4 regions of the Duganella sp. AC917 genome follow, and region 3 is predicted to be linked to each of the others. Evidence: predicted binding sites of a transcription regulator. Region 3 holds the regulator's gene; each other region holds the start of a gene.
What was found. The regulator LexA, encoded in region 3, represses DNA repair genes until DNA is damaged. The targets are predictions, from matches to a motif close to ACTGTATNNNNATACAGT.

Region 1 (7,563 bases), 2.7 Mb from region 3:
CATCCCGACACGCATCGCCTCCGGCGCCGATTTGCTGTACGCTCGAAGCATGATCAATATCAATACGCGGGCCGCAGCCGTGCTCACACTGCTGACACTGTCGCTGTGCAGCGCCCAGCTCAGCGCGGGGCCGGCGCCCTGGTGGCAATACCGCAGCAAAGTCGACGGCAAACTGGCGTGTTCGCAAACGCCACTGGGCGCCGGCTGGGAGAAGGCTGCGGGACCGTTCAAAGATAGCCGTTGCGAAAAGTTAGTTCTTGCTAAATAATGGACCCACAACAACACGGGAGAACCCCGGGGCATTACATACCATCATCATAATGAGGAGACTGTATGTTTACGAATCCCGAGCAATTTGCCAACGCCACAAAAGCCCTGTTTGAATTCCAACTTGAAACATTTAACGCGCTGACCAGCAAGGCGGTGCAAGGCGTCGAGCAGGTGGTCGCGCTGAACATGGCCACCGCCAAGTCGCAGATCGAGGACGGACTGGCCACCGGCAAGGAAATGAGCCAGGCGGCCGACCCGAAAGCGGCGATGACCCTGGCAGCCACCAAACTGCAGCCCGGGGTTGCCGGCGCCAACGCCTACAACCAGCAGCTGGGCGTGATCATTGCCGAGATCCGCGAAGAGTTCACCCGCGCCGCCGACGCCCACGTGGCCGAGGCCAAGAGCAATCTGAGCGCGCTGATCTACGACGTCACCAAAAACGTCCGTCCGGGCTCGGAAAACGCGGTGCAAATCGTCAAAACCGCTATCGACAACGCCTTCAACGGCTACGAGCAAGTCACCAAAGCCACAAAGCAGGCGGTGCAATCGGTGGAGGCGCAGATCGCCAAAGCCAGCGAAATGGTGGAGAAAAACACCCCCGCCTCCAAGCAAGCCTGATCCGATCCTCCCCGGCAGGTGTTGATTTTGCTGGGCAAGCAGTGCTGAAAGCGATACACTGTATATAAATACAGTTTATCGCTCTCCTCGCTTCCGCTTCCCCTGCAATGATCAAAGTTCTCGACAACGCGTTTTATTACCTGGATAACTTCCATCAGGTGCTGACGTGGATCGGCGACCGTTACGACGATCTGCTGACCACAGAGGAACGCGATTTCATCACGGCCTTCCCCACGCTGCCGCAAGCGTCGCGCGCGCTGCTGGTACGCATGGTCATGCGCAAGGGAACGCTGTTTAGAGCCAGCAAGCTGGCTTACGCCGAAATCGGCAGCGCCCATGAGGCCGCCCGTCCACTGGCGGCGCTGGGCCTGATCGAGGAAGATCCGCTGCTGCATCTGGAGCAACTGTTCGATCTGCTGCAAAAGCCGGAAATCGGCAAGATCTTCCAGCTGACCCCGCACGTGCGGCAGTTGCGCAAGAGCGAGCAGCTCGAGGCGCTGCGCGAACAGTACGACGGCCAGCATCGCTTTTCCAACTGGTATGAGAATTCCGGCGACCACGTCTACAGTCATCTGACGCAGCAACTGTGCGACCGCCTGCGCCTTATCTTCTTCGGCAACTATCATCAGGACTGGACCGAGTTCGTGTTGTCCGACCTGGGCATCTATCAATACGAAAAGGTGGCGTTTTCGCCGGCCGCGCGCGGCTTCCGCAGCCGCCGCGACATCGACGATTTCCTGATGCTGCACCAGTGCCACGAGCGCTTTGTCGACGGCGAAGACCCGGCCGACGTGATCCGCGATCTGCCGCCGCGCTCGGACGATAACGAATGGCTGCGCAGCCGCCGCGACAAGCTGACCTTCACCATCGCCCAGCATGTGGAAAAACTGGCCGACTGGAAGGCCGCGCACGCGCTGTATGCAAGCTGCCACTATCCCGGCGCCCGCGCGCGCGCCATCCGCGTGCTGGAAAAGGACGAGCAGCCGCGCGAGGCCTTCGACCTGCTGCAAATCGCGTTGCAGCAGCCCGAGAGCGAGGCCGAGCGCCAGCAGCTGCTGCGCATGGCGCCGCGCCTGGCGCGCAAGCTGGGCCACGCCAAGCCGGCGCGCACGCCGCTGGCGCAAGCGCTGCGCATCGATCTGAGCCTGCCGCCGCCGCAGGAACCGAGCTACGTCGAGTTTGTCGTGCGCGACCACCTGACGCGCGAGGACGCGCCGGTGTATTACGTTGAAAATTCGCTGATCAATTCCCTGTTCGGCCTGCTGTGCTGGGAGGCGGTGTTCCACCCGATACCGGGCGCCTTCTTCCATCCCTACCATCGCGGCCCGGCCGACCTGCACAGCGCCGATTTCCAGCGCCGCCGCGCGCAGCAATTCGCCGATTGCCTGGCGCAGCTCGACGGCGACCAGTATCGCGCCACCATCCTGTCCAACTATGCGGCCAAGACCGGCATCCAGTCGCCCTTCCTGTACTGGGAGGCGCTCGACGAAGACCTGATCGGGCTGGCGCTCGACTGCATTCCGCCGCTGCACCTGAAGCGCGCTTTCGAACGCATCCTGCTCGACATCAAGGCCAACCGCAGCGGCTTCCCGGACCTGATCCAGTTCTGGCCCGCCGAGCGGCGCTACAACATGATCGAGGTCAAGGGTCCCGGCGACCGGCTGCAGGACAACCAGCTGCGCTGGATCGAATACTGCGCCACGCACCAGATGCCGATCTCGGTCTGCTATCTGCAATGGGCGGCATGAGCGCGGGCGCGGCCACTTACACCGTCGCCGTGCGCGCGTTGTGCGAGTTCACCGCCAAGACCGGCGACCTGGATCTGCGCTTCACGCCCTCACCGACCGCGCAAGAAGGCATCGCCGGCCACGCACTGGTGACCTCGCGCCGCGACGAGGACTACGAAACCGAGATCCCGCTGTCCGGCGACTTCGGCCCGCTGCATGTGCGCGGCCGCGCCGACGGTTACGACCGCCGCGCCAACCGCATCGAGGAAATCAAGACCTATCGCGGCGACTTGAAGAAGATGCCCGACAACCAGCGCCAGCTCCATTGGGCGCAGGTGAAAATCTACGGCCATCTGCTGTGCAAGGAGCAAGGCCTGGACAAGGTGCATCTGGCGCTGGTGTACTTCGACATCGGCAGCCAGAAAGAAACCATGCTGCACGAGGAGCACACGGCGCTCGGCCTGCGCGCGTATTTCGACCAGCAGTGCGGCCTGTTCCTGCAATGGGCGGAAAAAGAGATGGCGCACCGCGAAGCGCGTGACACGCAGCTCAAGGCCATGCGTTTTCCGCACGCCGATTTCCGTCCCGGCCAGCGGCAATTGGCCGAGGCGATGTACAAGGCCAGCAACCGTGGCGTGTGCCTGCTGGCGCAGGCGCCCACCGGCATCGGCAAAACCGTGGGCAGCCTGTTCCCGATGCTGAAGGCGAGCGCCGAACATGGCGTCGACAAGGTGTTTTTCCTGGCCGCGAAAACCTCCGGCCGGCAGATGGCGCTGGACGCCGTCGACATCATCCGCGAAGGCGCGCCGCTGCTGCCTTTGCGCACCTTGGAGCTGGCGGCCAAGTCCACCGCCTGCGTCAATCCGGACAAGGCCTGCCACGGCGAATCGTGCCCGCTGGCCAAGGGCTTCTACGACCGGCTGCCGGCCGCGCGCCAGTCGGCGCTCGACATCATGCTGCCGCCGCCACCCGGCGGCGCCAACCCCGCGCAGCCGTCGTTCCTCGCGCTTGACCGCGAGACGCTGCGCGCGGTCGCGCTGGCGCACGATGTCTGCCCGTATTATCTGAGCAGCGAAATGGCGCGCTGGTGCGACATCGTCATCGGCGACTACAACTACTACTTCGACATCAGCGCCATGCTGCACAGCCTCACGCAGCTCAACGACTGGAAGGTCAACGTGCTGGTGGACGAGGCCCACAACATGGTTTCCCGCGCGCGCAAGATGTACTCGGCCGAGATGGAGCACGCCAGCCTGCGCATGCTGCGCAAGGTGGTGCCGGAGGAATTGAAAAAGCCGCTGGACCGCGTGCACCGCCAGTGGAATCAGCTGGAGAAGGATCAGACGGCCGAATACCAGTGCTACGCCACCCTGCCGGAGAAGTTCATGGGCGCGCTGCAGACGGCGTCCACCGCGATCTCCGACTACATGGCCGACCATCCGAGCTATGTCGACGCCGACCTGCAGGAGTTCTACTTCGGCGCCCTGCTGTTCGCGCGGCTGGCCGAGAGCTTCGGCGACCACGCGCTGTTCGACATCGAGAAAAGCGAAGGCGCCCGCGCCAGCCATTCGAACTCGGTGCTTTGCATCCGCAACATCGTGCCGGCGCCGTTCCTCAAGCCGCGCTTCGAGAGCACGCACACCACGGCGCTGTTTTCGGCCACGCTCAGTCCCTGGAACTACTTCGGCGACATGCTCGGCATGCCAGACACCACGGCCTGGGTCGATGTCGAATCGCCGTTCGTCGCCGAGCAGCTGTCGGTGCAGGTGGCTGCGCACATCTCGACGCGCTACCAGCATCGCCAGCAATCGCTGCGGCCCATCGCCGCCTTGATGGGGCGCCAGTACCAGCGACAGCCGGGCAATTACCTGGCCTTTTTCAGCAGCTTCGATTACATGGAGAAGGCGGCCAACCAGTTCGCGGAAGCCTATCCGGACGTGCCGGTGTGGCGCCAGTCGCGCCGCATGGACGAAGCCGAGCGCGCGCAGTTCCTGGCCCGCTTCACGCTGGACAGCGAAGGTATCGGCTTCGCGGTGCTGGGCGGCTCCTTCGGCGAAGGCGTCGACCTGCCCGGCGCGCGCCTGATCGGCGCCTTTGTCGCCACCCTGGGGCTGCCGCAGATCAATCCCGTCAACGAGCAAATCCGCTCACGCATGGACGCCATCTTTGGCGCCGGCTATGACTATACATACACCTATCCCGGACTGCAAAAGGTGGTGCAGGCGGCCGGCCGGGTGATCCGCACCCAGTCCGACCAAGGCACCGTCTACCTGATCGACGATCGCTTCGGCCGGCCCGAGATCCAGCAACTGATGCCGGCATGGTGGCGGATTGAATCCGCTAGCTCAACACCATAGCCGCACACTATTGACGACGTTGTCACAATGGGAAAATTAAATAAAATAATGATAATTATTCCATAGTATGATGACTGTCCGAGCTCACAAGGCTCCTGTTTATAACTGACAACAGGTATATGCCAATGCCGAAGACAATTTGCGTCATGCTATGCGCGCTGCTGCTGCTGATCAGCTCGCCATCATTTGCCGCCGTGATCATCGTTACCAACGATGAGGTCGCGTCCGGCCCCGCTCCGGTCTGGAATGCCAGCATCGATCCCCAAGCCTATTTGTCGAAATATGATTACAGCGCCACCACCGAGATCGCCAATCGGACGGACACGCTGCTGGTGCTGCCGGTGTCGTCGGTGCCGGAGCCCTCGGCGGTGCTGACCGTCATGCTCGGCCTGAGCATGCTGGGCATCGCAGCGCGCAAACAGAGCAAGCCGTTTTAACCACGTCGTCCAGCCTACTGGATCGCATCCCTGATTTTTTGATAGCCGCTGCGGCTGACGGGCAGCTTGACGCCGTCGCGCAGGATCGCCACGTGGCTGTCCTTGGTGGCCTGCTCGATGCGCTCGACCCGCGCGATGTTGACGATGTATGAGCGGTGGATACGCAGGAATTGTTCGCCGTCGAGCTGCCCCTCGAGTTCCGTCAGGCGCTGGTTCTTCAAGTAAGACTTTCCCTCCGCCCGTATCTGCACGTAGTCGTCCTGCGCTTCGATGTAGTCGATCTTGTCGCTGCCGATAACGTGCACCTTGGCGCCGTCGCGTATCAGCACCCGGCCCAACGGCTTGTTGCGGCCGGCCGCCTCGCGCACCATGTTCTCCACCCCGGGATCGGCGGCGGCCGCACCGGCACCCAGATTCGCGCGCGCATGCGCCAGCGCCTGGTCGAAGCGCTGCTGGCTGAAAGGCTTGAGCAGGTAGTCGAGCGCATGGAACTCGAACGCCTTGATCGCATACTGGTCGAAGGCGGTGGCGAAGATGTAGCGCGTTTTGGCGCCAGCCAGTTCGGCCACTTCGAAGCCGTCCAGCTTGGGCATCTGGATATCGAGTATCACCACGTCTGGCGACAACTCGGTGATCGCCTTGACCGCCTCGAAGCCGTTGGCGCATTCGGCCACGATCTCCACGTCCGCGTGTTCGGACAGGTACTCGCGCACCACCGCTCGCGCCAGCATTTCGTCGTCGACGATTACGATACGCATGCTCTGATCTCCGCCATTATTCTTCACCCTCGGTCGTTTGCGCCGGCATCGCGATCTCGACGCCGAAGCCGTTCTCGTTGAAGCCCCAGTGGATGCTGGCTTCGTGTTTGTAGGCGCCGGCCAGGCGCTGGCGCACATTGGTCAGGCCGATGCCGTTGCCCTGGCCCGGCGCCGCAGGCGGCATATCGGCGTCGACCGGATTGTCGACGCGGATGTACAGCATCGATCCGGCGCGCCGCGCGCCGACCCTGACGGTGCCGCCTTCCGGCAGATTGCAGATGCCGTGCTTGACGGCGTTCTCCACCAGCGGCTGGATGATCATCGGCGGCACCAGGCATGCCAGTGCGGCTTCGTCCAGCGCCTCCTCCACCCGCAGCCGCTGGCCGAAGCGCACCTGCTCGATCCCGAGGAAGTGCCGTATCAGCACCATCTCCTCGCCCAGCGTGACCTTCTTGTGTGACTCCATGCCCAGGCTCTGACGGAAGAAACTCGCCAGTTCAAGCGTCATGAGGCGCGCCGCCTTCGGGTCCTGCGAGGTCAGCGCGCTGATCGAATTAAGGCTGTTAAACAGGAAGTGCGGATCGATCTGCGTGCGCAGCATGCGCAGCTCGGCTTCCTGCGCCATCAGCAGCGATTCGAGCTCGCGCTGCTCGGCGTGTTTGGCGCGCACGAATTCGATCACCATGTAATGCAGCGCCGCCGCGAAGCCGTACAACAGGACGCCCAAGCCGACGATCAGCGCCGACAGCTGCCGGGTGATGTCGATGCCCGCCCACCCGACGCCAAGCAGCATGGTCACGCCGTTCCACACATGCCCCAGCAGCAGCCACAGTATCCCGCACACCAGCGCCGCCGCCATCAGCGCCAGCGCGATCGCCAGCGGCGCACGGCTGCCCAGCGGATAGGCGCGACACATGTAATAGGCCGAGTAGCCGGCCGCGAAAGCGTACACCAGGTTGATCGGAATGGCGAACAGCATGGCGTTGGCCATCGGCGTATCGCTGGAGAGCGCGATCACCGCGCCCAGCGCGACGCCGATGAACAGCCACGCGACCAGGTAGATGCCGGCGCCACGCCGGTCGGAAGAGGTCTCCCGCATTCTTAGTTACGGACTTCCAGCCCACCCATAATGGCGTAGCCGCGCACGTACAGTACCTTGCCGGGCGCGGCCGGCGGCACGGTCTTCTCCTCGAAGCCGCCCATGATCGGCGTGCCCTGCAAAACCACGGTCCAGTCGACCGGCACCTTGATGATGACGCCGCCGAACAGCGAGAACACGTTGAGCACCGCCTCGCCGTTGATCGAGCTTTGACGCAGATCGAGATCGCAGCCGCCCATCACCGCGGTGATTTCGCCTCCGCGAAAATCTGCGGTGATGATGCGGCGCTTGAAGGCG
Region 2 (7,563 bases), 2.1 Mb from region 3:
CTTCCCCAACGCGATCCATCACGCCTCGACGGTGCTGTTCAAGAACGTCGCCGCCATGCGCTCGGGCGACTGGAAAGAGAAGAACGCCTATACCTACGGCCTGCACGGAACGCCGACCACCTTCACCCTCGAGGCGCGGCTGGCCGAGATCGAGGACGGCACGCATTGCCTGCTGGCGCCAAGCGGCCTGGCGGCGATCGCGATGGTCGATTTCGCGCTGCTCAAGGCTGGCGACGATGTGCTGCTGCCCGATAACGTCTATAACCCCAACCGCGAGCTGGGACGATGGCTGTCGGCCGATTTCGGCATCACCGCGCGCTATTACGATCCGCTGATCGGCGCCGGCATCGCCGCGCTGATCCAGCCCAATACAAAGCTGATTTGGACAGAGGCGCCCGGATCGGTGTCGATGGAAGTGCCCGACCTGCCGGCCATCTGCGCGGCAGCGCATGCGCGCGGCGTGCTGGTCGCGCTGGATAACACCTGGTCGGCCGGTCTGGCGCTGCGTGGCTTCGACCTGGGCGTCGACATCATCATGCAGGCGCTGACCAAGTACCAGTCCGGCGGCTCGGATGTGCTGATGGGCGCCGTCATCACGCGCGACGCCGCGCTCAACGAGCGTTTGAGCCTGGCGCACATGCGGCTCGGCATGGGCGTTGGCGCGGACGACGCCTATCTCGTGCTACGCGGCCTGCCGACGATGCGCCTGCGCTTCGACGCCCACGACGCGGCCGCGCGCAGGCTGGCCGCGTGGCTGCAGGCCCGTCCCGAGATCACCAAGGTGCTGCATCCTGCCTTTGCCGATTGTCCCGGCCATGACATCTGGAAGCGCGATTTCAGCGGAGCGGGCGGCTTGTTCTCGGTGTTGTTCGATCCTCGCTTCACGGAAGAACAGACCGACCGCTTCGTCGATGCGCTGGAACTGTTCAAGATCGGCTACAGCTGGGGCGGCGCCAACAGCCTGGTGATGCCGTATCGGATACAACACATGCGCAAGGATTGGAACGACCGGGGTATTCTTGTGCGCTTCAACGTCGGCCTCGAAGACGTCAACGATTTAATCGCGGATATTGAACGCGCGATGGGAGCAATGCTGTGAGCCGTTTTTGGAGTGACATCGTTCATGAACTGACGCCGTACACGCCGGGCGAGCAGGTTCGCATGTCCAACCTGATTAAATTGAACACCAACGAGAATCCCTACGGCCCGTCGCCGAAGGCGGTGGCGGCGATGCAGGCAGCCGTGGGCGACTCGCTGCGGCTGTACTCCGATCCTGCCAGCACGGCGGTCAAGGATGCCGTGGCCAAGCGCTTCGGCCTGACGCGTGCGCAGGTCTTCGTCGGCAACAGCTCGGACGAGGTGCTGGCGCATACCTTCCACGCGCTGCTCAAGCACGACAAGCCGCTGCTTTGTCCGGATATCAGCTACAGTTTTTATCCGACCTATTGCAGCCTGTATGGCATCGAAGCGCGCCAGGTGCCGCTGAACGCGCAATTCCAGATCGACGTCGCCGACTACACGCAGCCGTGCGGCGCGATCATCATCGCCAATCCGAACGCGCCGACCGGCATCGCGCTGCCGCTGGAGCGGATCGAGACGCTGCTGGCCGCGCATCCGGACCAGGTGGTCGTGATCGACGAAGCCTATGTGGACTTCGGCGCCGACAGCGCGGTCGCACTGCTGGACCGCTACGACAATCTGCTGGTGGTGCAGACCTTGTCCAAATCCCGTTCGCTGGCGGGGCTGCGGGTCGGCTTCGCGGTCGGCCATCCGGACCTGATCGCCGGGCTTGAGCGGGTGAAGAACAGTTTTAACTGTTATCCGCTGGGGCAGGTGGCGCAGGCCGGCGCGTTGGCGGCGATCGAGGACGCGGCGTATATGGAGCAGACGTCGCAAGCCATCATCGCCACGCGCGCCTGGCTGACGGCGCGCATGGTGGAGCTGGGGTTCGAAGTGCTGCCGTCGCGTGCCAACTTCATATTCGCCCGCCATCGGGGACACGATGGCGCGGCCATCGCGGCGGCGCTGCGCGAGCGGGCCATCCTGGTGCGGCATTTCAAACAGCCGCGCATCGACCAGTTCCTGCGCATCTCGATCGGTACCGACGAGGAATGCGCCGCGCTGGTCGACGCGCTGAAGCAGATCGTCCGCTGACCTCCCCGGAGGGACTGGCCAAACCCTCTAAAAAACTTGTATTCCTATTGTATCAATTGACCTAGTTTCAGAAACAATACGAAATAATTAATTTGTTGACCATCGTAAACTAAGCTGATGTAATGCCGATGGGAATTTATTTTGTTAGTTTGATATCTCTGGGATAAATGATGCAAAAATTTAAGATGGTCGCTATCCTGACCATGGCGCTGACGCTCGGCGGCTGCGCGTCGACGCAAAGGTTGAGTGAGTCGGACCGCGCCAGTGTCAGGACCGTCTCCGTGGGCAGTGCCGTCCAAAAGGGCGACCTGTTTCTACTTGCTCCCAGCAGCGTCAAGATTGGCACGATGTTCGGCATCATCGGCGCCGCTATTGGATCAACCTCCGCAAGCGATCGAACGGCGTTTGACAACTTTTTGCAAGCTCACGCCGTATCGGTCGACGCCATCGTGCACGACGAGTTCGTAAAGGTGTTGCGGGCCTCCGGCAAAGTGACCGTCGGCGCACCGGGCAACGACACCTTGCCTGTATTGAAGGTCTCGCTACCCCAGTACGGGTTTGGCGTGACGTACCTCACGAGCTCGAACGTCGTGCCGGTAATGCAAATCAAGGGGGAGTTGACCGACAGCGCGGGCAAAGTGCTCTGGAGCGATACCGAGCGCATGTTCCCTTCCATCGCCAGTCCCATCGATCCCACGACCTGGCAGCAACTGCATGACGATCCCAAGCGAATCGAGAAGGAGTGGCGTAAGGCGGCGCACTACCTTGCCCAGAAAATGGTCGACACGCTGTAATAGGGACGGGAGCTCGATCGGCCTTGTCCCGTGTTTGAACCGCATAGCGGCGATCAATAGTCGCCCCCGCTGGCCAAAGGTTGCTATACTGTGTTTTTATACAGTATCACAACATCGGGGCAAGCATGGAGTTGACGGATAAGCTGGAGATCCTGGCCGATGCGGCCAAGTACGACGCCTCCTGCGCCAGCAGCGGGGCGCCGAAGCGCAACTCCATCGGCAAGGACGGTTTCGGCGCGACCACCGGCATGGGCATCTGCCACAGCTACACGCCGGACGGTCGCTGCGTGTCGCTGCTGAAGGTTCTGCTGACCAATTACTGTCTGTACGACTGCCAGTACTGCGTCAACCGCCGCACCTCGAACGTGCCGCGTGCCCGTTTCACGGTCGCCGAGGTGGTCAAACTTACCACCGATTTCTACCTTCGCAATTACATCGACGGGCTGTTTCTCAGTTCCGGCATCATCCAGTCGGCCGATTACACGATGGAACAGTTGGTACAGGTGGCGCGCGAACTGCGCGAGGTGCACCAGTTTCGCGGCTATATCCATCTGAAGACGATTCCCGATGCCGATCCGGCGCTGATCGCCGCCGCCGGCCGTTATGCGGACCGGTTGAGCGTCAATATCGAGCTGCCGACGCAAGATAGCGTGCAGAAGCTGGCGCCGGAAAAAAGCGTCCACACGATCAAGCTGGCGATGGGTTCCATCCGCCGTAAGCTCGATGAAAAGGCCGAGGAGCCCAAGTCGCCGCGCTTCGCGCCGGCCGGGCAAAGCACGCAGATGATCGTCGGCGCCGACGCCAGCGACGACCAGCAGATATTGACCACGGCCGAGACGCTGTACGGCAGCTACAAGCTCAAACGCGTTTACTACTCGGCCTTCAGCCCGATTCCGCAAAGCCCGAAAAGCGTGCCGTTGGCGCCGCCGCCGATGCTGCGCGAGCACCGTTTGTACCAGGCCGATTTCCTGCTGCGCAGTTATGGCTTCCAGGTCAAGGAGCTGCTGCCGGCGACCGGCAATCTGGCGCTCGACATCGATCCCAAGCTGGCGTGGGCGCTCGAGCACCGCGAGCATTTTCCGATGGACTTGAACCGCGCGGAGCCGCATATGATCGCGCGCATCCCGGGCATCGGTTTGCGCAACGCGCAGCGGCTGATCGATCTGCGGCGGTTGCGGCAAATCCGTTACGCCGATCTGTCACGGCTGCGCTGCAGTATGAAGAAGATTTCGCCCTTTATCATCACGGCCGATTATTTCCCCTCCAACGACGCCGGCCCGTCCGAACATTTGCGACGTGCGATGGCCGATGCTCCCCAGCAGATGAATTTATGGCCGGAGCTGCAGGCGGCATGATGCGGCGGGTGGTTCAGTCGTTCGACGAATGGCGCGACGCGGCACGAGAGCTAATCGCGCGCCACGTCGCGCCCGAATTCGTAGAATGGTTGTCACAGCCGGAGGACGGCGATTTGTTTTCGGTCGCGCCTGATGAGCAAACCGGGGCGGCGCCCGACGCGATTTCCGGTCCGGTGCCAACGTCGACAACCCTGCGGCTGCCGCGCCAGTTGATGGAACTACTCGTCAGCGCCGCCTGTTTCAGCGCCCCGGACCGCTGGTCCTTTCTGTACAAGGTGGTCTGGCGCTGGCATCTGGGCGAGCACGATGTGATTTCGCCGGCCGATGCGAATGGCGCGCGGCTGCACGGGATGGTCAAAGCTGTTCATCGGGAGGAGCATGACATGCATGCGTATGTACGTTTCCGCGAGCGCAAGGAGGAAGACGGCGCGCCGCGTTTCGTCGCGTGGTTCGAACCGACCCACGAAGTGCTGCCGCAGGTGGCGCGGCATTTCGCCCGCCGCATGGGCAACGTCACATGGATGATCGCCACGCCGGCCGCCGCCGTGCTGTGGGACGGCGAGCACCTGCACGATGCGCCGTCGTTGATGCGCAGCGCGGCCGACATCGAGGACGCCGGCGAGGCTTTGTGGCTGACCTACTACCGCAGCATCTTCAACCCCGCGCGCCTGAACGCAGATCTGCTGCGCAGCCATATCCCTTCGCGTTTCTGGAAGAATCTGCCGGAAGGGGCGATCGTGCCGGCGATGGTCAGCGCCGCCGCCAATGGCGAGCGTCGCACCGGCCAGACCAGCACCGTGGGCCGGCGCGGGGGCGCGACCACGATCCCGATCGCGGCCGAACGCGCGCAGCCCGAGCGTGAGCAGCCGACCACGCTCGACCAATGCCGCCGCTGCGACCTGTGGGAGAACGCCACGCAGGCGGTGCCCGGCGTTGGCCCCAAACGGGCGCGCATCATGCTCGTTGGCGAGCAGCCGGGCGACCAGGAGGATTTGCAGGGCCTGCCGTTCGTCGGCCCGGCCGGCGCGATGCTGGAAAAGGCGATGGGGGAAGCAGGGATGGAGCGCGACAGCATCTACCTCACCAACGCGGTCAAGCACTTCAAGTGGGAGCCGCGCGGCAAACGCCGGCTGCACAAAACGCCTGCACAAAAGGAGATCGCGGCCTGCCATTTGTGGCTGGAAGAAGAACTGGCGCGCGTGCGCCCGGAAGTCGTGGTGGCGCTGGGGAGCACCGCGCTGAAATCGGTTATGAAGGACGGCAGCGTGACCATGAAATCGGTGATGGGAGCGCCGGTGCAGCACGACGGCCGCTGGGTGGTCACGGTGTATCACCCGTCGTATGTGTTGCGCGCGCCGGACGAGGCGACGCGGCGCCAGGCCTACGAGGTGATCGTCGAAGGCCTGCGCGAGGCGAAGCGCTTGCTGGGCGGTTAGATCGCCGCCGCCGAGTTGTCGTTCAGGCGGATAAAGCCGGCGATCAGACGGTAGGCTTTCCAGATCCAGGCGCCTGCCCACACCAGCCAGGCGACCGGAATGCCGATGATGGTGATCGCCAGCAGCCCGCCGAGCGCCATCCACACCACATACCACCAGAACGAGCGGATCATCCACGTGTGGTGACTGTGGACAAACGTGCCTTCGGTGCCCGGACGTTGCACATAGTTGATGATCAGCGGGATCACCGAAAACAAGCCAAGGGAGAACACAAAGCTGACGCCATGGACGATGTACAGCCACCATGCGGTGGTCTTAGCTGAGCCGACCCGGCTATCCAGAACCAATTCCTGCGACATGGTATTTCCTTTAATGTTGATGGTCTTGGTTAAGAGTATAGCAATCCGGTTTCAGTTTTGGGGTGCAAATTGCGCGGAGGTCCCTGCGATGGCCGGCATGCGTGCGTCGCCGCACACAGGCCGACCTGTTGTCACAGCGGCCTGACCGGGATGCAGAGGTCGCAGACCATCTGGCCGTTTTGCGGGTTGGTCACCGTGTCCTGCCCAAACATTTCGAAGCATGGCCGGTCGTCGCACTGCATGCCGCTCTCCGGCAGCCAGTTGCGCGTGAGCCAAGTCCAGGCGTCGGCGATGCCGGCGGGCGGGCCTTCGAAGCGGGCGACGGCGTAACGCCCGCCGGGCAAGGTGGCGATGTCGGCCGAGCCAGCGCTGTCGAAGCCGTCGGGGACCGCGACGCAGGCGTCGTAGCGGCACTTGTCGGGCGGCGTGATGCTGGGATCGTCGAGGCCGACGCCGTAGCAGCCTTGCTGGCCCAGGCCATGCGACTGGATCCATGGCGCAACCGTCGCGCGCCAAAAGGTGCCGATGCCGGGACCGTAAGGCCCGATGTAGCGATGATAGGCCACGCGTTCTGCGGGCAGCTCGATGACGTTGACGTTCATGTGGAAATCTCCTTGGTCGTTGTTGGAGATGTCATCGTCGCCGAAGCCGCGTTGCGGTGTCTGATCGAACTTGCCCAGTACCTGATCCAGATTGCTGTCGGCGTCAAGCAAGTTCCCGCGGCCTGGCTGCAGCGCCTGCGACGCGAGGCGCTCGCGCGTGTCCCGGCGCCATTGGGTCGGCGTGCAGCCGAACTTGAGTTTAAAGGCGCGCGAGAACGCTTCGCCTGAGCCAAAGCCGGTCGCCAGCGCCGTCTCCAGCACCGATACCGCCGGCTTGCAGCTGAGCCGAAATGCGGCCTTCTCCAGCCGCCGACGCCGCGCATAGTCGCCCAGCGTTTCACCCATCCACGCGGCGAACACGCGGTGGAAATGGAAGGGCGAAAAATTGGCGACTTCGGCCAGCTGCCGCAGGTCCAGCGGCTGATCCAGGTGCTGGTCGATATAGTTCAGTACGCGGTTCATGCGCCGCGTGTATTCGGCGCGCGGCGAGGGATGGGGAGTGTTGGTCATCTGGTAATTATAGCAACGTGATGGCATTCCACGGCCCAGCGCTCCCGAAAGGTGGCGGCCGCCGACTTCGAGGCCTTCGATCATGTGCTGGTCCGACGTCGTGCCCGATCCCTACTATGTAGGCGGGCGCGGGTTCGATCTGGTGCTCGACTATATCGAGGACGCTTCGGACGGTTTGATCGCGTTCTTGCGGACGAAATAGCACAGCGCCGCCGGGGTGTCGGCAAAATCTCACGCCGGCGTGGGCCGTGCGCCGATGGGACGTCGAACCGGTCCGTCGGATACTGGACCAATGAATGCGATCAGCCCAAGTGGCCCATTTTCCTGCGATGTATTGATCATAGGCGGCGGCC
Region 3 (7,563 bases):
CAGGCAGATGTAGTGTGCTTTAGCCAGTTTCTGGATCGAGTAAGCCATTTGACGACGGCCCCAATCTTCAACACGGTGCACGGCGCCGCCGCGGGTCGTTACAGTGGTTTTGTAACGTTCGATCATGGCGGGCACTTGCTCGCTCTGGTCCGGATGGACGATAAATACTATTTCATAGTGACGCATGCAAACTCCCTTAAGGACTGTGAAAATATAGCCCACCCTGGCGTCAAGACAGGTGTGGGAAGAGGTAAGCCCGCGACTATAGCAGCTTTTGGCACGGAAATCTACCCCTTCGCCGCCCCACGACAGTGATAACATCTTGTAAAACCAACAGGATTTCAATATGCCACCTACCCGTGCGTTGTCCCCTTTGCTGTTTTCGTTGTTCATCGCTGCCTCCGCCCTGGCCGCCGAGGCGCCCGCCCCCGCCGCCGCCAAACCCAGCCATCCCGACATCGCCACCAAGGCGTACAGCACTAAACAGTTCCTGCTGGCGCTGCGCACGGACACCCAAACCCTGGCCCGGCTCGCTCCCATCGCCGACCCCGGCTTCGACTTCACGCCCGGTCCGAGGGAAGCCGAGCGCCAGTACGACGGCTACGCCCACATCGGCGACCTCAACCTGCGCCTGCGCAGCGGCGGCGCCGGTGCGTGGCAGGAATTCTCGTCGTCTGCAGCGCGGCAACCGATCAAGCCGCTCCCGGCCGGCGGCAAGATCCTGGCGGGGGCCGACATCACCGCCAGCCTGGGCAAGGACTTGCCGCTGACCGTCGAACGGCGCTGGCTCAACGAAGGCGGCGCGCTGGTGCTGCGCTTCACCTTGATCAACAATTCCAACGCGCCGGTGGAGATCGGCGGCCTCAGCATGCCGATGGTGTTCGACAACATCATCACCGACCGCACGCTGGAGCAGGCCCACGCCAACGCCAGTTTCGCCGATCCTTATATAGGGCGCGACGCCGGCTATGTGCAAGTGACGCGCCTGAACGGCCAGGGCCCGGCGCTGATCGTCACGCCGGACGGACGCACGCCGCTGGAAGCGTGGCGCCCGCTGACCGACCGCAGCCCGCGCGCGCAAACGTCGGAAGGCTTCTACGACTGGACCGTCGCCAGCAAGGCCTACGCCGAGAACGAATGGAAAAACGCCGGCGAGCAATGGAACGCGCCGACCAGCATCACCCTGGAAGCGGGCGCGCGGCGCGACATCGGCGTGCGCTTCGCGACGGCGCCGTCGATCCGCGCCATCGAAACCGCATTGATCGCGCAAAAGCGCCCGGTCGCGGTGGGCATCCCGGGCTACGTGGTACCGACCGATCTGGAGGCGACCTTGTTCCTCAACAGCCCGCAGAAAGTCGTCGGCATCACCAGCTCGCCGGAGAACGCGCTGGCGGTGACGCCGGTCAAGTCCGGCGCCAAGGGCTGGACGCGCTACACGGTGCGCGGTAACGGCTGGGGACCGGCGCGCCTGTCGGTCGCCTACGCCGACGGCAGCATGCAGACGGTCAGCTATTTCATCACGAAGCCGCTGGAGCAGACCGTGGCCGACCTCGGCAAGTTCTCCACCACGCAGCAATGGTTCGACGACAAGAAAGATCCGTTCAAGCGCGCGCCTGCCATCCTGACTTACGACCGCGACGCCAAGCGCATCGTCACCGACGACCCGCGCGTGTGGATCTCCGGCATGAGCGACGAGGGCGGCGGCGGCAGCTGGGTGGCGGCCATCAGCAAGCAACTGGACAATCCGGACGCCGCCGAAGTGGCCAAGCTGGAACGGCTGGTCAACGAGACAGTGGTCGGCAAATTGCAGGTGGCAGACGGACCGCAGGCCGGCGCAGTGCGCAAGAGCCTGTTCTATTACGACCCGAAAGCTTTCCCGAACTACTACAACCAGAAAGCGAACTGGGGCACTTGGGCCTCATGGCCGAAAAAGGACGCGGACGACCTCGGCCGCGCTTACAACTATCCGCACGTGGCCACTGGCCATTGGGTGCTGTACCGGCTGGCGCGCAACCACGTCGGCCTGGTCACCGCGCACGACTGGCGCTGGTATCTGCAAAAAGCCTATCAGACCACCGTGGCGATGGTGCGCGACGCGCCCGAGTACGCGCAGTTCGGCCTGATGGAAGGCGACGTCTTCGTCGACATATTAAAAGACCTGCAGCGCGAAGGCATGAAGGCCGAGGCGGCCGACATGGAAAGCATGATGAAGCGGCGCGCCGACCACTGGCGCACGCTCGCCTACCCGTTCGGCAGCGAAATGGCATGGGACTCTACCGGCCAGGCCGAAGTCTACGCGTGGATGCGCCACTTCGGCTACACCAAGCAGGCCGACATCACGCGCGAAGTGATCCTGGGCTACGATCCGGCGATCCCGAGCTGGGGCTACAACGGCAACGCCCGCCGCTACTGGGACTTCCTGTACGGCGGCAAGACCGCGCGCATCGAGCGCCAGATCCACCACTACGGCTCGACCTTGAACGCGGTGCCGCTGTTCGACGCCTACCGCGCCAACCCGTCCGATCTGCACCTGCTGCGGGTGGCCTACGGTGGCCTGCTGGGCGGGATCACCAACATCGACCGCGACGGCTTCTCGTCGGCCGCTTTCCACGCGTGGCCGGACATGATGCGCTGGGACGCCTACAGCGGCGACTACGGCATGGGCTTCTACGGCCACGCCTACGCCAGCGCCACGTATGTGGTCAAAGACCCGACCTTCGGCTGGCTCAGCTTCGGCGGCAATATGAAAGTGGCTAATAATGGCGTGGTCCAGATCACGCCCAAGGACAGCGCCCGCACGCGCCTGTTCGTAGCGCCGGCGCGCGCATGGATCACCTTGGAGGCCGGCAAGATCGACAGCGCCACCTACGATCCGAAAACCCGCGCGATCACGCTTGAGCTGGCGCCGGCCACCAGCGCCACGCCGTCGGCCAGGCTGCTGGTCGACAGCCCGGGCGGCAAAGTCAGGCCGCAAGGTCTGGTGGCCGAACGTGGCGGATACCAGATTCCGCTGGCCGCCACGACCAAACGGGTGCTGCTGACGCCACGATGACCGCCGTTGAGCGAACTTTTTTCATTTTATTTCGCTCAACACAACAAAATTCCTTGCATTGCGGGCCATACTGTACAAAAATACAGACTGTCTATATACACAGGCCCAACAGCACTCATGATCAAGCTCACCGCACGTCAGGAACAAATTCTCAATCTGATCAAAGATGCCATCGAAAACACCGGCTTCCCGCCGACGCGCGCCGAGATCGCCAACGAACTGGGCTTCAAATCCGCCAATGCGGCCGAGGAGCACTTGCAGGCGCTGGCGCGCAAAGGCGCCATCGAGATCGCCGCCGGCACCTCGCGCGGCATCCGCTTGCTGGGTGTGCACGCCGAACCGGCCACGCCGAAGGTGCCGGTGTCGTTGATGATGTCGTTGCCGTTGATCGGCCGCGTGGCCGCCGGCTCGCCGATCCTGGCGCAGGAAAACCTGGAAGCGAGCTACAGCGTCGACCCGGCGATGTTCTCGTCGAAGCCGGATTACCTGCTCAAGGTGCGCGGCGAATCGATGCGCGACGCCGGCATCATGGATGGAGATTTGCTGGCGGTGAAGAAAGTCGACAGCGCCAAGAACGGCCAGATCGTCGTCGCGCGGATCGGCAACGAGGTCACGGTCAAGCGCTACCGCAAGACAGGCAGCCTGGTCGAGCTGCTGCCGGAAAATTCGGACTTCAAGATCATCAAGGTCGATCCCGAAGCGGACGAGTTCGCATTGGAAGGCCTGGCGGTCGGCCTGATGCGCAGCTGGCACTAAGCCAGGCTTTTACATCGCCATCGGCTTGGGGACGATGATCGGGAAGGCGCCGTTGAGCGCCCTTCGCGCGATGTCGTCCGAGCCCATGTGCGAGTTCGACATCAGCACCACACCGCGCCGGGTGACCTCGTCAAAACCAATATACGTGCGGTAGCCGGCCGTGCCGCCGTTGTGCCAGACGATACGCGAGCCGTTCTGTTCCAGCACATGCCACCCCAGCGCGATCGATTGTCCCGGCTTGCCCTCCAGCGCGTGACGCGCATGGTGCGCCGCCTGCATCGCGCCGTATAGCGGCGACTTCCCCAGTCCCATATTCGCGCCCAGGAACTTGAGCATATCCGCCGTCGTCGAACGCAGCGCGCCCATGCCCGCCAGCACCGGCATGTCCCAATTGGCAGCCGGCATGCCGGGCATGCCGTAGCCGACCGCCAGATGCCGGCGCATGACCGGCGTCAGCAAGATCGCCGTATCGTTCATGCCCAGCGGGCCGGTGATGCGCTGGCGCACCAGCGTTTCGTAGTCGGTTTTCGCGCGCAGCGTCAGTATATGGCCCAACAAGCCGACGCCGGCGTTGGAATACTCGTACTTCTCGCCGGCGGGCCGCGTCGGCGTGAAGCCCGATACAAACTCGTAGAGCTGCGGCACCGTGTAATCGGCAAACGGGTTGTTGTCATCCTTCGGCGCCAAGTTGGTCGGGATGCTCGGAATGCCGGACAACTGCGACGACAAATCGGCCAGCGTGATCTGCCGCTCGCCGACGGCGGGCAGCTTCACCGGCAAATAACGCGCGGCGGGGTCGTCGAGACCGATCTCGCTGCTGCGTGCCATATCGCTCAGCAAGGTGGCGGTGAACACCTTCGTGATGGAACCGATCTCGTACACGGAATCCGCATCCACCGGCGCGCCGCCTTCGCGCAGCTTCCCGTACGCCAGCACCCGGCTACCCTGCGCGTCGATAATGCCGACCACCATGCCGGTACCGGCGTGGTCGACCTCGACACGGGTCTTGATCATGGCCATGATCTCGACGTCGGTGGCCGGGGCGTCGGCATGAACGACAGCGCAAACCGACAACAACGCGGCAACGACAACGCTAAAACGCGAAATTCTCATATGATCCCGGAGTTGGTTTAGCAGCCTTCCAGCGCACAGGCGAAGTCGTCGAGCAGGTCATCGGTGTCTTCGATGCCGACCGAGACCCGTATCAGCGATTCGGCGATGCCCATCGAGGCGCGACGCTCGGCGCCCATCTCGTAGAAAATCGTGTGCGCGACCGGAATCACCAGGGTGCGTGTGTCGCCCAGGTTCGATGCCGGGATCGCCAGCTTCAGACGATTCAGGAAGTCGAAGCAGTCGATGCCATCTTTCAGTTCAAAGCTTAACAACGAGCCGTGGCGGCGGAACAGCTCGCTCGAGATGCCGTGCTGCGGATGCGATGCCAAGCCAGGATAATGGACGGCGGCCACGCGCTCGTCCGCCTCCAGCATCTCGGCCAGCGCCAGCGCGTTGGCACTGGTGCGCTCCATGCGCAGCGCCAAGGTTTCCGCGCCGACGGCGATGTGGTGCGCCGCCTCCGGTCCCAGCGAGGCGCCGAAGTCGCGCAGGCCTTTGGCGCGAATCTGCGCCAGCCCCCACTGCAGCGGCGCCGCCTTTTTGTAGTTCTCGTAGATGTTCGGGAATTTGGTCCAGTCGTATTCGCCGGTGTCGGTCAGGCTGCCGCCCAGCGCGTTGCCGTGGCCGCCGATCGACTTGGTCAGCGCGTTGACGACAATCCCCGCGCCGACCGACTTCGGCCGGAACAGGTAAGGCGTGGTCATCGTGTTGTCGACGATGTAGAGGATGCCGCGCGCCTTGCACAGCTCGCCGATGCGCTTGAGGTCCGCCACCTGCGTGCGCGGATTGGCGATGGTTTCGACAAACACCAGGCGGGTCTGCTCGGTGATGGCCGACTCGACGTTGGCGACGTCGGTGGCGTCGACAAACGAGACGCCAACGCCCTGCGCCATCGTGGTCTGCCACAGGCTGTTGGTATTACCGAACAGGAAGGCCGAGGAGACGACATGGTCGCCCGCGCGCAGCAGCGACTGGAACACGGCGCCGATCGCGCCCATGCCGGTGGCGAAGCACAAGGTGCCCACGCCCTGCTCCATCTTGTTGACCTTGTCCTCGAGCGCGGAGATGGTCGGGTTGCCCTGGCGGCCGTAGCGGAAGCCCGGCTCCTTACCCTGGAACACCGACGCCAGCTGGCGCGCGTCGCTGTAACCGAAGGCGACCGAGGTATGGATCGGCTTGTGCAGCGAGCCGTGCTCGATGCCCTTGAGGCGGTCGTTGTGCAAGATGGTGGTGGTGAAACCGTAGTTCTTCTTATCGTTCATATGCTTGGAATGGTCAAAAAAAAAGCCCGGTACGGCGAACCGTACCGGGCGCGACATCAGCCTTCGGCGGTCGCGAGATTCAGGTTCAGCTGCGAGCGGCCGGCGTCTTCATGCGTGGTCTTGGCCTTCGGGTTGTGGCGCGCGTACTCGAGCTTGTCGAGGTACTCTTTCGACACGTCGCCGGTCACGTAGATGCCGTCGAAGCACGACGCTTCGAAGTTCTTCAGCTCCGGGTTCACGTCGGAGATGGCGCGCTTCAACGATTCGATGTCCTGGTACACCAGGTGGTCGGCGGTGATTTCGCGGCACACTTCCTCGGTGGTGCGGCCGTAGGCGATCAGCTCGTCGCGGGTCGGCATGTCGATGCCGTACACGTTCGGGTAGATCACCGGCGGCGCGGCCGAGGCGAAGATCACTTTCTTCGCGCCCGCTTCGCGCGCCATCTGCACGATCTCGCGGCTGGTGGTGCCGCGCACGATCGAGTCATCGACCAGCAGCACGACCTTGTCCTTGAATTCGGAGGCGATCGCGTTGAGCTTCTGGCGCACCGATTTCTTGCGCGCGGCCTGGCCCGGCATGATGAAGGTGCGGCCGATGTAGCGGTTTTTGATGAAGCCTTCACGGTACTCGACGTTGAGCGCCAGCGCCAGTTGGATCGCGGCGGGACGCGACGAATCCGGAATCGGCATGACGACGTCGATTTCGCCGTCCTTGAATTCGCGCTTGATCTTTTCGGCCAGGTACTCGCCCATTTTCAGGCGGGTGGCGTAGACCGAGGCGCCATCGATGACGGAGTCCGGACGGGCCAGGTAGACGAATTCGAACACGCACGGGTTCAGCGAAGGATTGTCGGCGCACTGGCGGCTGTGCAGTTGCATGTCGGCGTCGACAAAGACGCATTCGCCCGGCGCGATGTCGCGCAGGAAGCGGAAACCCATGCCTTCGAGGGCGACGGACTCGGAGGCGACCAGGTATTCGGCGCCCTGCTCGGTCTCGTTGATGCCCAGGCACAGCGGACGGATGCCGAACGGGTCGCGGAAGGCCAGCAGGCCGACGCCGGCGATCTGCGCCACGGCCGCGTAACCGCCGCGCACACGGCGGTGCAGCACGGTGACGGCGTCGAAGATGGTGTCGGCGTCAATCGAGATGCCGGTGGTGGCCTTCTGGATTTCATGGGCCAGCACGTTCAGCAACACTTCCGAATCGGAGTCGGTGTTGATGTGACGGCGGTCGTTCTTGAACATCTCTTGCTTGAGCTGTTCCCAGTTGGTCAGGTTGCCGTTGTGCGCCAGGGTGATGCCGAACGGGGCGTTGACGTAAAACGGTTGCGCCTCTTCCTCGCTCGACGAGCCGGCGGTCGGATAGCGGCAGTGGCCGATG
Region 4 (7,563 bases), 4.1 Mb from region 3:
TTTTGCAGGGAGCGCAGGCGCGATTGCGCCTGTTTGATGACCAGCTCCGCCAGCTTTTTGCCGTAATCGACATGGTGGTTCAGCCACAACTCGAGCGCCGGCTTGGAGTAGGTCGACACCAGGCGCACGGCGTCGCGCGAATTGAGGCGTTCCTTGATCTGGCCCTGGAATTGCGGGTCCAGCACCTTGGCCGACAACACGAACGAGACGCGCGCGAACACGTCCTCCGGCAGCAGCTTGACGCCTTTCGGCAGCAGCGAGTGCATCTCGACGAAGTTCTTCACGGCGCCGTACAAGCCGTCGCGCAGGCCCGACTCGTGAGTGCCGCCGTTCGGCGTCGGAATCAGGTTGACGTAAGATTCGCGCACCACCGCGCCTTGCTCGGTCCACGCCACCACCCACGCCGCGCCTTCGCCCTCGGCGAAGCCTTCGGCGTCCGGGCCGGCGAACTGCGCGCCCTCGAACAGCGGGATCAGGGTCTCGCCGTCGGTCGATTGCGCCAGCGCCTCGGTCAGATAGCCGCGCAGGCCGTCGTTGTACTGCCAGGTTTGCGATTCGCCGGTCTTGGCGTTGGCCAGGGTGACGGTCACGCCGGGCAGCAGCACCGCCTTGGAGCGCAGCAGGCGCTGAAGTTCGGTCTGCGAGATCGCCGGCGAGTCGAAGTATTTGGCGTCCGGCCAGGCGGTGACGCGGGTACCGGACTTTTTGCCGTCGCGCGGCGCGACGATGGAGGACAGCGGCTCGACCACGTCGCCGTGTTCGAAGGCCAGCTTGTGCAGGCCGGTGCCATCGGGTTCCTTGCGCCAGACGGTGATCTCCAGGCGCTTCGACAGCGCGTTGGTGACCGATACGCCGACGCCGTGCAGACCGCCCGAGAAGGCGTACGCGCCGCCCGAGCCCTTGTCGAACTTACCGCCTGCGTGCAGGCGGGTGAAGACGATTTCCACCGTCGGCACGCCTTCTTCAGGGTGCAGGCCGACCGGGATGCCGCGGCCGTCGTCTTCGACGGTGATGCTGCCGTCGGCGTTTTGCGTGACGATGATGTTCTTGCAATGGCCGCCCAGCGCCTCGTCGGAGGCATTGTCGATCACTTCCTGGATGATGTGCAGCGGATTTTCGGTGCGGGTGTACATGCCCGGACGTTGCTTGACTGGTTCCAGGCCTTTGAGGACCCGGATGGATGATTCGCTGTAATCGGAAACTGGTTTTTTAGTGGCCATACGTTCAAGCTTGTGATTTTAATACTGGGTTTATGTACAGTTTTATACGTTCGTTTGCGTATTCTATCCTCAACCGGAGGCGATCGAGGCCTAAAACTGGACAAAAAATAGCTGCGGGCCAATTTATACACGATGTTTACAACGGGGACATGACTTTTTAGACCGTTTTTACGGGCGCTTGGATAAGCTGGTTTGTATCGCAACGATCAATCAGGAGTTCGATATGCCCGCTTTTTCCACTTCCCGAAACGCCTCCGGCGCCGAATTCGGCCGCTTTGTCGACCGGCCGGCGTCTTGATCGCGGCGATCCTGTCGCCAAATTTGTCAACCACTAGAAAGAACCGCAACATGAACAAACTAGTACTCGTCGCGGCGATCAGCGCCGCTTTCGTCTGCGGCCAGGCTTGCGCCGAGGATGGCGCGCCGGCCGTCGTCGCCAAGCCGGATAACGAAACCAGCTTCAATGCCGCCGTCGTCTCCGACTACCGTTATCGCGGCATCTCGCAAACCCGCCTGAAACCGGCGCTGCAGGGCGGCGTCGATTATGTGAACAACCCAACCGGTTTATATGTCGGCACCTGGCTGTCGACCATCAAATGGACCAAGGACGCCGGCGGCGATGGCGACGTCGAGGTGGACATTTACGCCGGCAAGCGCGGACAGGTCAGCGAGTCCGTGTCGTACGACGTCGGCGTGCTGACCTACGTTTACCCGTCCAACGACCTCAAAAACGTCCGCGGCTTCGCCAACGCCGACACCACCGAGATCTACGGGCAGCTCGGTTATGGACCCGCCTATATAAAGTACTCGCACGCGGTGACGAATCTGTTTGGCTTCGTCGACAGCAAAAACAGCGGCTATGTGGACATTGGCGCGAATATCGACGCCGGCCAGGGCTTCACCGTCAATCTGCATGCCGGCCACCAGAAGGTGAAGCACAATGACGCCTCCAGCTACACGGACTGGAAGATCGGCGCGACCAGGGACTTCGGCTTGGTGACCGGCGCGCTGGCGGTGATCGGCACGAATGCCGGTAAAACGGCTTACGCTTCGCCGGCCAACGGCAAGTTCCTCGGCAAGACGGCTTTGCAGCTGACGATCAGCAAGGTCTTTTAAGTTATCGGCCTGGATAGGCGAACATCATCCGCCCATCCAGGCTAGCTGTTAAACACTTCCCTGTACAGATGCCGCACTTCCGGCGCGCATAGCACGTTCGGGCATTTGTACATTTCCGGTTCCAGCTCGCTATGGTGCGAGTGATACCCGCCTTGCCCGTCCAATATCAGCATATCGGCCAGCCGCGCGCCAGGCAAGTGCGCGACGAACACCAGCACACACCCGGTTTGATGTGCCGACAGCGGCACGCTGCCATGCGCCACCGTGATCAGGATGCGCGCGCCGGGATTGGCCGATTGCGCTGCGCGCAGGCGTTCAAGAAGCGGCGCATGATCGGACAGCTCCAGCTCTTCACGCCGCAGCAGCGTCACGATCACGCTTGCCCGCGCCAGCGCCGCATCGGCCTTAACGCGCGCCGGCGCCGGCGAGATGCCTGCATCTGCAATCGGCGAGGCGTCGACCACAAGGTCGTCGTACAGCCGGGGATCATAGGCGCCGGGATCGGGGCACACCAACAGCACCCGGTTGCCTGCGGCCACCCGCAGCAGCGCCAGTTCCTCGGCCAGGTCGGAGACATCCCGATTGCCGTCCATTCCGGTGAGCGCGACGATCATATGGCCTCCGCCGTCAGGCGGACATGCGTGGCCGGTTGCTCGGCCTCGCAGCGATAGAAAGGTATTTCATCGAGCTCCTCCAGCGCGGCGGCTATGCCAAGCTTGCATTCGGTGCTGGCGGGTGTCATGGGCAGGCGCAGTTCGTCGCCCATCCGGCCCTGGATCGACAACGCGGCCTTGAGGGGCGCCGGATTCGGCTCGCAGAACAGCAGGCGGATGATTGGCAGCAGACGATCGAACAGGTCGCGCGCGTCCGCGAGCCGCTGCGCGCGCACCAGATCGTATAGCCGCACGTATAAATCAACTCTGATATGCGCGGCGGCCGAGATGGCGCCGTGGCCGCCGCCGCACAGCGCCGCGAACAACAGCGCGTCGTCGCCGCACAGCATCGACAGCGGCGTGCGGCGCACCAGCTCCGTCATCTGCTGCAAGCTGCCGCCGGCTTCCTTGATGCCGATGAATTGCGGGTTGACGGCAAGCCGGCGCGCGGTGGCCAGTTCCAGGTTGACGCCGGTGCGCGCGGGCACGTTGTACAGCACGATCGGCTGCGCCGTGGCGTCGGCGATCGTCTCGAAGTGGCGTATCAGTCCTTCCTGCGATGGCCGCACATAGGCCGGCGTGGAGACCAGGTAGCCGGCCACGCCGGAGTCGTCGAAGCGCAGCGCCTTGCCGGCTGCGGCGAAGGTGTCGCTGCCGCCGATGCCCATCAGGACCGGGCAGCGCTTGCGCGCCACTTCCAGCACCGCCGCCAGCGCGGCGTCCTGCTCGTCGAGGTCCAGCTGCGCCGCTTCGCCCGTGGTGCCACAGACCACCAGGCCGTGGGCGCCCTGGGCGATGAGTCCATCGGCCAGGTTCTGTAACAAGGTCAGGTCGATTTCGCCATGATGCAGCGGTGTGGCCAGCGGCACCCAGATGCCGCGAAGGGAGGTAAGCATGGTTTTCTCAGGTAGTGGCAATCGTTAAAGCTTATGCCGACGTTTGTAAAAATTATCTAAAGAGTCGGGTCCGGGGCGTAAACATCGTGTAAACGCGGACCGGTACAGGATTTTTACGGTTTGTTTACACCGCGTTCCGAAGTCTTTACAAAATCTTTAGACCCTTCCCGCTAACCTTCTCATCATCAAAACAAGACCTGTGAGGGTGTGATGGACATAGTATTTATCGGTGCGATGGTGGTGTTCTTTGCCGTGACCGTGGCGTTTGCCGCAGGTTGCGACAAGCTCGGAGGCCAACCATGACCCTCTTCTACATGATTGGCGCGATCGCCGCCGCCGGCCTGCTGGTGTACCTGATCGTGGCGCTGCTGAAGGCGGAGGAGCTGTGATGACCCTGCAATCGACCATTTTACTGGTGGCTTTCCTGGCTGCCGTCATCGCGCTGGCCTACCCGCTCGGCATCCTGCTGGCGCGCGTCGGCGACGGCGGCGTCATCCCCGGCATGGGCTGGATCGGCAAGATCGAGGCGCTGCTGTACCGCGCCGCCGGTATTGGCGACAAAGGCAGCAAGGACGGCAAACCCGAAGGCCAGAACTGGAAAGCCTACGCCATCGCGCTGCTGGCCTTTAACGGCATCGGTGCGCTGGCCGTCTACGCGCTTCAACGGGTTCAGGCCTTCTTGCCGCTCAATCCCCAGGGCCTGGCCAACGTCAGCCCCGATTCGTCGTTCAACACCGCCGTCAGCTTTGTCGCCAACACCAACTGGCAGGGCTACAGCGGCGAACAGACCATGAGCTACCTGACGCAGATGCTGGTGCTGACGGGGCAGAACTTCTTCTCCGCCGCTACCGGCATGGCCGTCGCATACGCGCTGATACGCGGTTTTTCCTCGCGCTCGGCCAAGTCGATCGGTAACTTCTGGGTCGACGCCACCCGTTCGACCTTGTATGTGCTGCTGCCGCTGTCGCTGGTTTTCGCAGTTTTCCTGATGGGGCAGGGCGTGATCCAGAACTTCTCCGCATATAAAGAAGTCACCTTGCTCGATCCGGTCACCTACACCCAGCCGAAAGTCGGCGCCGATGGCCAGCCGCTGAAGGACGCCAAGGGCGAGCCGGTCACCGAAACGCTGACCGCCACAACGCAAACCATCGCCATGGGGCCGGTCGCTTCGCAGGAAGCCATCAAGATGCTCGGTACCAACGGCGGTGGCTTCTTCAACGCCAATTCGGCGCACCCGTACGAGAACCCGACACCGCTGACGAACTTCCTGCAGATGCTGGCCATCTTCCTGATCCCGGCCGGCTTGTGCTTCGCCTTCGGCCGCATGGTGGGCGATCCGCGCCAGGGCTGGGCGGTGCTGGGCGCGATGACGTTGCTGTTTGTCGTCACCACCGTGGTGGTGCTGGGCGCGGAGCAGCAGGCGCATCCCGCTTTGCAGGCCATGCATGTCGATCAGGCCATGAGCGCGCTGCAATCGGGCGGCAATATGGAAGGCAAGGAGACCCGCTTCGGCATCAGCGCCTCGGCCTTGTTCGCCGCCGTGACGACGGCCGCCTCCTGCGGCGCGGTCAACGCCATGCACGATTCGTTCATGCCGCTGGGCGGAATGATCCCGATGCTGTTGATACAGTTCGGCGAGGTGATCTTCGGCGGCGTCGGCTCGGGCCTGTACGGCATGCTGATCTTCGCCATCATGGCCGTCTTCATCGCCGGCCTGATGATCGGCCGCACGCCGGAATACCTGGGCAAGAAGATCCAGACCTATGAGATGAAGATGACCTCCATCGCCATCCTGGTGACGCCGACCCTGGTGCTGGTTGGCACCGCCATCGCCGTCATGACGGACGTCGGCAAGGCCGGTATCGCCAATCCAGGCGCCCACGGCTTCTCCGAGATCCTGTACGCATTCAGCTCGGCCGCCAACAACAACGGCAGCGCTTTCGCCGGCCTGTCCGCCAACACGCCGTTCTATAACAGCATGCTCGCCGTGGCGATGTGGTTCGGCCGCTTCGCGATGATCGTACCGATCCTGGCGATCGCCGGTTCGCTGGCCGGCAAAAACAGGCTGCAGGCGAATGCCGGCACGATGCCAACCCACGGCCCGATGTTCATCGCGCTGCTGTGCGGCGTGGTGGCGCTGGTCGGCGTGCTCAATTACGTTCCGGCGCTGGCGCTCGGCCCTGTGGTCGATCACTTGCAGCTGTTTGCAAAATAAGGAATCACCATGTCGCAGACTATACAAAAAGAGATGACCATTTTTACCAATCCACCGGTCAAAAAGCAGGGTATGTTCGATAGTGAGCTGCTGATGCCGGCGATCGCCGACTCGTTCCGCAAGCTCAGTCCCGCCACGCAGTTGCGCAGCCCCGTGATGTTCGTGGTCTATGTCGGCAGCATCATCACGACCTTGCTGTATGTGCAGGCGTTGTTCGGTAAGGGCGAGACCAGCCCCGGTTTCATCCTGGCGATCGCCGTCTGGCTGTGGTTCACGGTGCTGTTCGCGAACTTCGCCGAGGCGATGGCCGAGGGGCGCAGCAAGGCACAGGCGGCGTCGCTGCGCAGCCTGAAGCAAACCGTGGTCGCCAAGAAGCTGGCCAGCCCGAAGTACGGCACCACCTGGCTGCCGCAGCCGGCGCTCGATCTGCGCAAGGGGAACTACATCCTGGTGGAGGCGGGTGATGTGATCCCGATCGACGGCGAGGTGATCGAAGGCGTGGCCTCGGTCGACGAGAGCGCCATCACCGGCGAATCGGCGCCCGTGATCCGCGAGTCGGGCGGCGACTTCTCGTCCGTCACCGGCGGCACGCGCGTGCTGTCGGACTGGCTGGTCGTGAAGGTCACGGCCAATCCGGGCGAGACCTTCCTCGACCGAATGATCTCGATGGTCGAAGGCGCCAAGCGCCAGAAAACGCCCAACGAAATCGCGCTGACGATCCTGCTGGTGGCGCTGACGATCGTGTTCCTGATCGTCACCGTGACCTTGCTGCCGTTTTCGCTGTTCTCGGTGGCCGCCAGCGGCAGCGGCGCGCCGGTGACGATCACGGTGCTGATCGCGCTGCTGGTGTGCCTGATCCCGACCACCATCGGCGGCCTGCTGTCGGCCATCGGCGTCGCCGGCATGAGCCGCATGATGCAGGCCAACGTGATCGCCACGTCGGGCCGCGCGGTGGAGGCGGCCGGCGACGTCGATGTGCTGCTGCTCGATAAAACCGGCACCATCACCCTCGGTAACCGCCAGGCGTCGTCGTTCGTGCCCGCGCCCGGCGTGACCGACCAGCAGCTGGCCGATATCGCGCAACTGGCTTCGCTGGCCGACGAGACGCCGGAAGGGCGCAGCATCGTGGTGCTGGCAAAGCAGAAATTCAACCTGCGCGAGCGCGAGATGGCGTCGCTGAACGCGGTGTTCGTGCCGTTCACCGCGCAAACCCGCATGAGCGGCGTCGATATCGGCGACCGCCAGATCCGCAAGGGCGCGGCCGACACCGTGCGCAAGTACGTCGAGGCCATGGGCCTGCCGTATCCGGGCGAAGTGACCCGTGCCGTCGACGACATCTCGCGCCGGGGCAGCACGCCGCTGGTGGTGGTCGACGGCGGCCGCGTGATGGGTGTCGTTGAGCTGAAGGACATCGTCAAAGGCGGCATCAAGGAGCGTTTCGCGGAACTGCGCCGCATGGGCAT

Region 1: a site for LexA is predicted at 946-963, ahead of ACZ0BA_RS12510 (VRR-NUC domain-containing protein). Genes of this name have one in related genera too.
Region 2: a site for LexA is predicted at 3,036-3,053, ahead of ACZ0BA_RS10300 (putative DNA modification/repair radical SAM protein). Genes of this name have one in related genera too.
Region 4: a site for LexA is predicted at 1,244-1,261, ahead of ACZ0BA_RS18950 (DNA topoisomerase IV subunit B). Genes of this name have one in related genera too.

What each region holds. Positions count from the first base shown of each region.
Region 1 is NZ_OZ409848.1:2,912,604-2,920,166, forward strand. Features, by position in the region: gene ACZ0BA_RS12500 (hypothetical protein) at 50-268, shown strand; gene ACZ0BA_RS12505 (phasin family protein) at 334-888, shown strand; gene ACZ0BA_RS12510 (VRR-NUC domain-containing protein) at 996-2,636, shown strand; gene ACZ0BA_RS12515 (ATP-dependent DNA helicase) at 2,624-4,972, shown strand; gene ACZ0BA_RS12520 (PEP-CTERM sorting domain-containing protein) at 5,098-5,409, shown strand; gene ACZ0BA_RS12525 (LytR/AlgR family response regulator transcription factor) at 5,424-6,167, opposite strand; gene ACZ0BA_RS12530 (sensor histidine kinase) at 6,184-7,266, opposite strand; gene ACZ0BA_RS12535 (LiaI-LiaF-like domain-containing protein) at 7,269-7,563, opposite strand, start outside.
Region 2 is NZ_OZ409848.1:2,383,248-2,390,810, reverse strand. Features, by position in the region: gene ACZ0BA_RS10315 (cystathionine beta-lyase) at 1-1,099, shown strand, start outside; gene hisC (histidinol-phosphate transaminase) at 1,096-2,154, shown strand; gene ACZ0BA_RS10305 (hypothetical protein) at 2,325-2,948, shown strand; gene ACZ0BA_RS10300 (putative DNA modification/repair radical SAM protein) at 3,074-4,303, shown strand; gene ACZ0BA_RS10295 (UdgX family uracil-DNA binding protein) at 4,279-5,739, shown strand; gene ACZ0BA_RS10290 (DUF4870 family protein) at 5,736-6,098, opposite strand; gene ACZ0BA_RS10285 (AraC family transcriptional regulator) at 6,230-7,294, opposite strand; gene ACZ0BA_RS10280 (NAD(P)/FAD-dependent oxidoreductase) at 7,545-7,563, shown strand, end outside.
Region 3 is NZ_OZ409848.1:235,735-243,297, reverse strand. Features, by position in the region: gene rpsF (30S ribosomal protein S6) at 1-186, opposite strand, end outside; gene ACZ0BA_RS01060 (DUF5695 domain-containing protein) at 347-3,052, shown strand; gene lexA (transcriptional repressor LexA) at 3,170-3,808, shown strand; gene ACZ0BA_RS01050 (serine hydrolase domain-containing protein) at 3,818-4,921, opposite strand; gene ACZ0BA_RS01045 (cystathionine gamma-synthase family protein) at 4,939-6,183, opposite strand; gene purF (amidophosphoribosyltransferase) at 6,240-7,563, opposite strand, start outside.
Region 4 is NZ_OZ409848.1:4,345,269-4,352,831, reverse strand. Features, by position in the region: gene ACZ0BA_RS18950 (DNA topoisomerase IV subunit B) at 1-1,220, opposite strand, end outside; gene ACZ0BA_RS18945 (TorF family putative porin) at 1,569-2,336, shown strand; gene ACZ0BA_RS18940 (hypothetical protein) at 2,378-2,950, opposite strand; gene dapA (4-hydroxy-tetrahydrodipicolinate synthase) at 2,947-3,885, opposite strand; gene kdpF (K(+)-transporting ATPase subunit F) at 4,185-4,274, shown strand; gene kdpA (potassium-transporting ATPase subunit KdpA) at 4,274-6,100, shown strand; gene kdpB (potassium-transporting ATPase subunit KdpB) at 6,134-7,563, shown strand, end outside.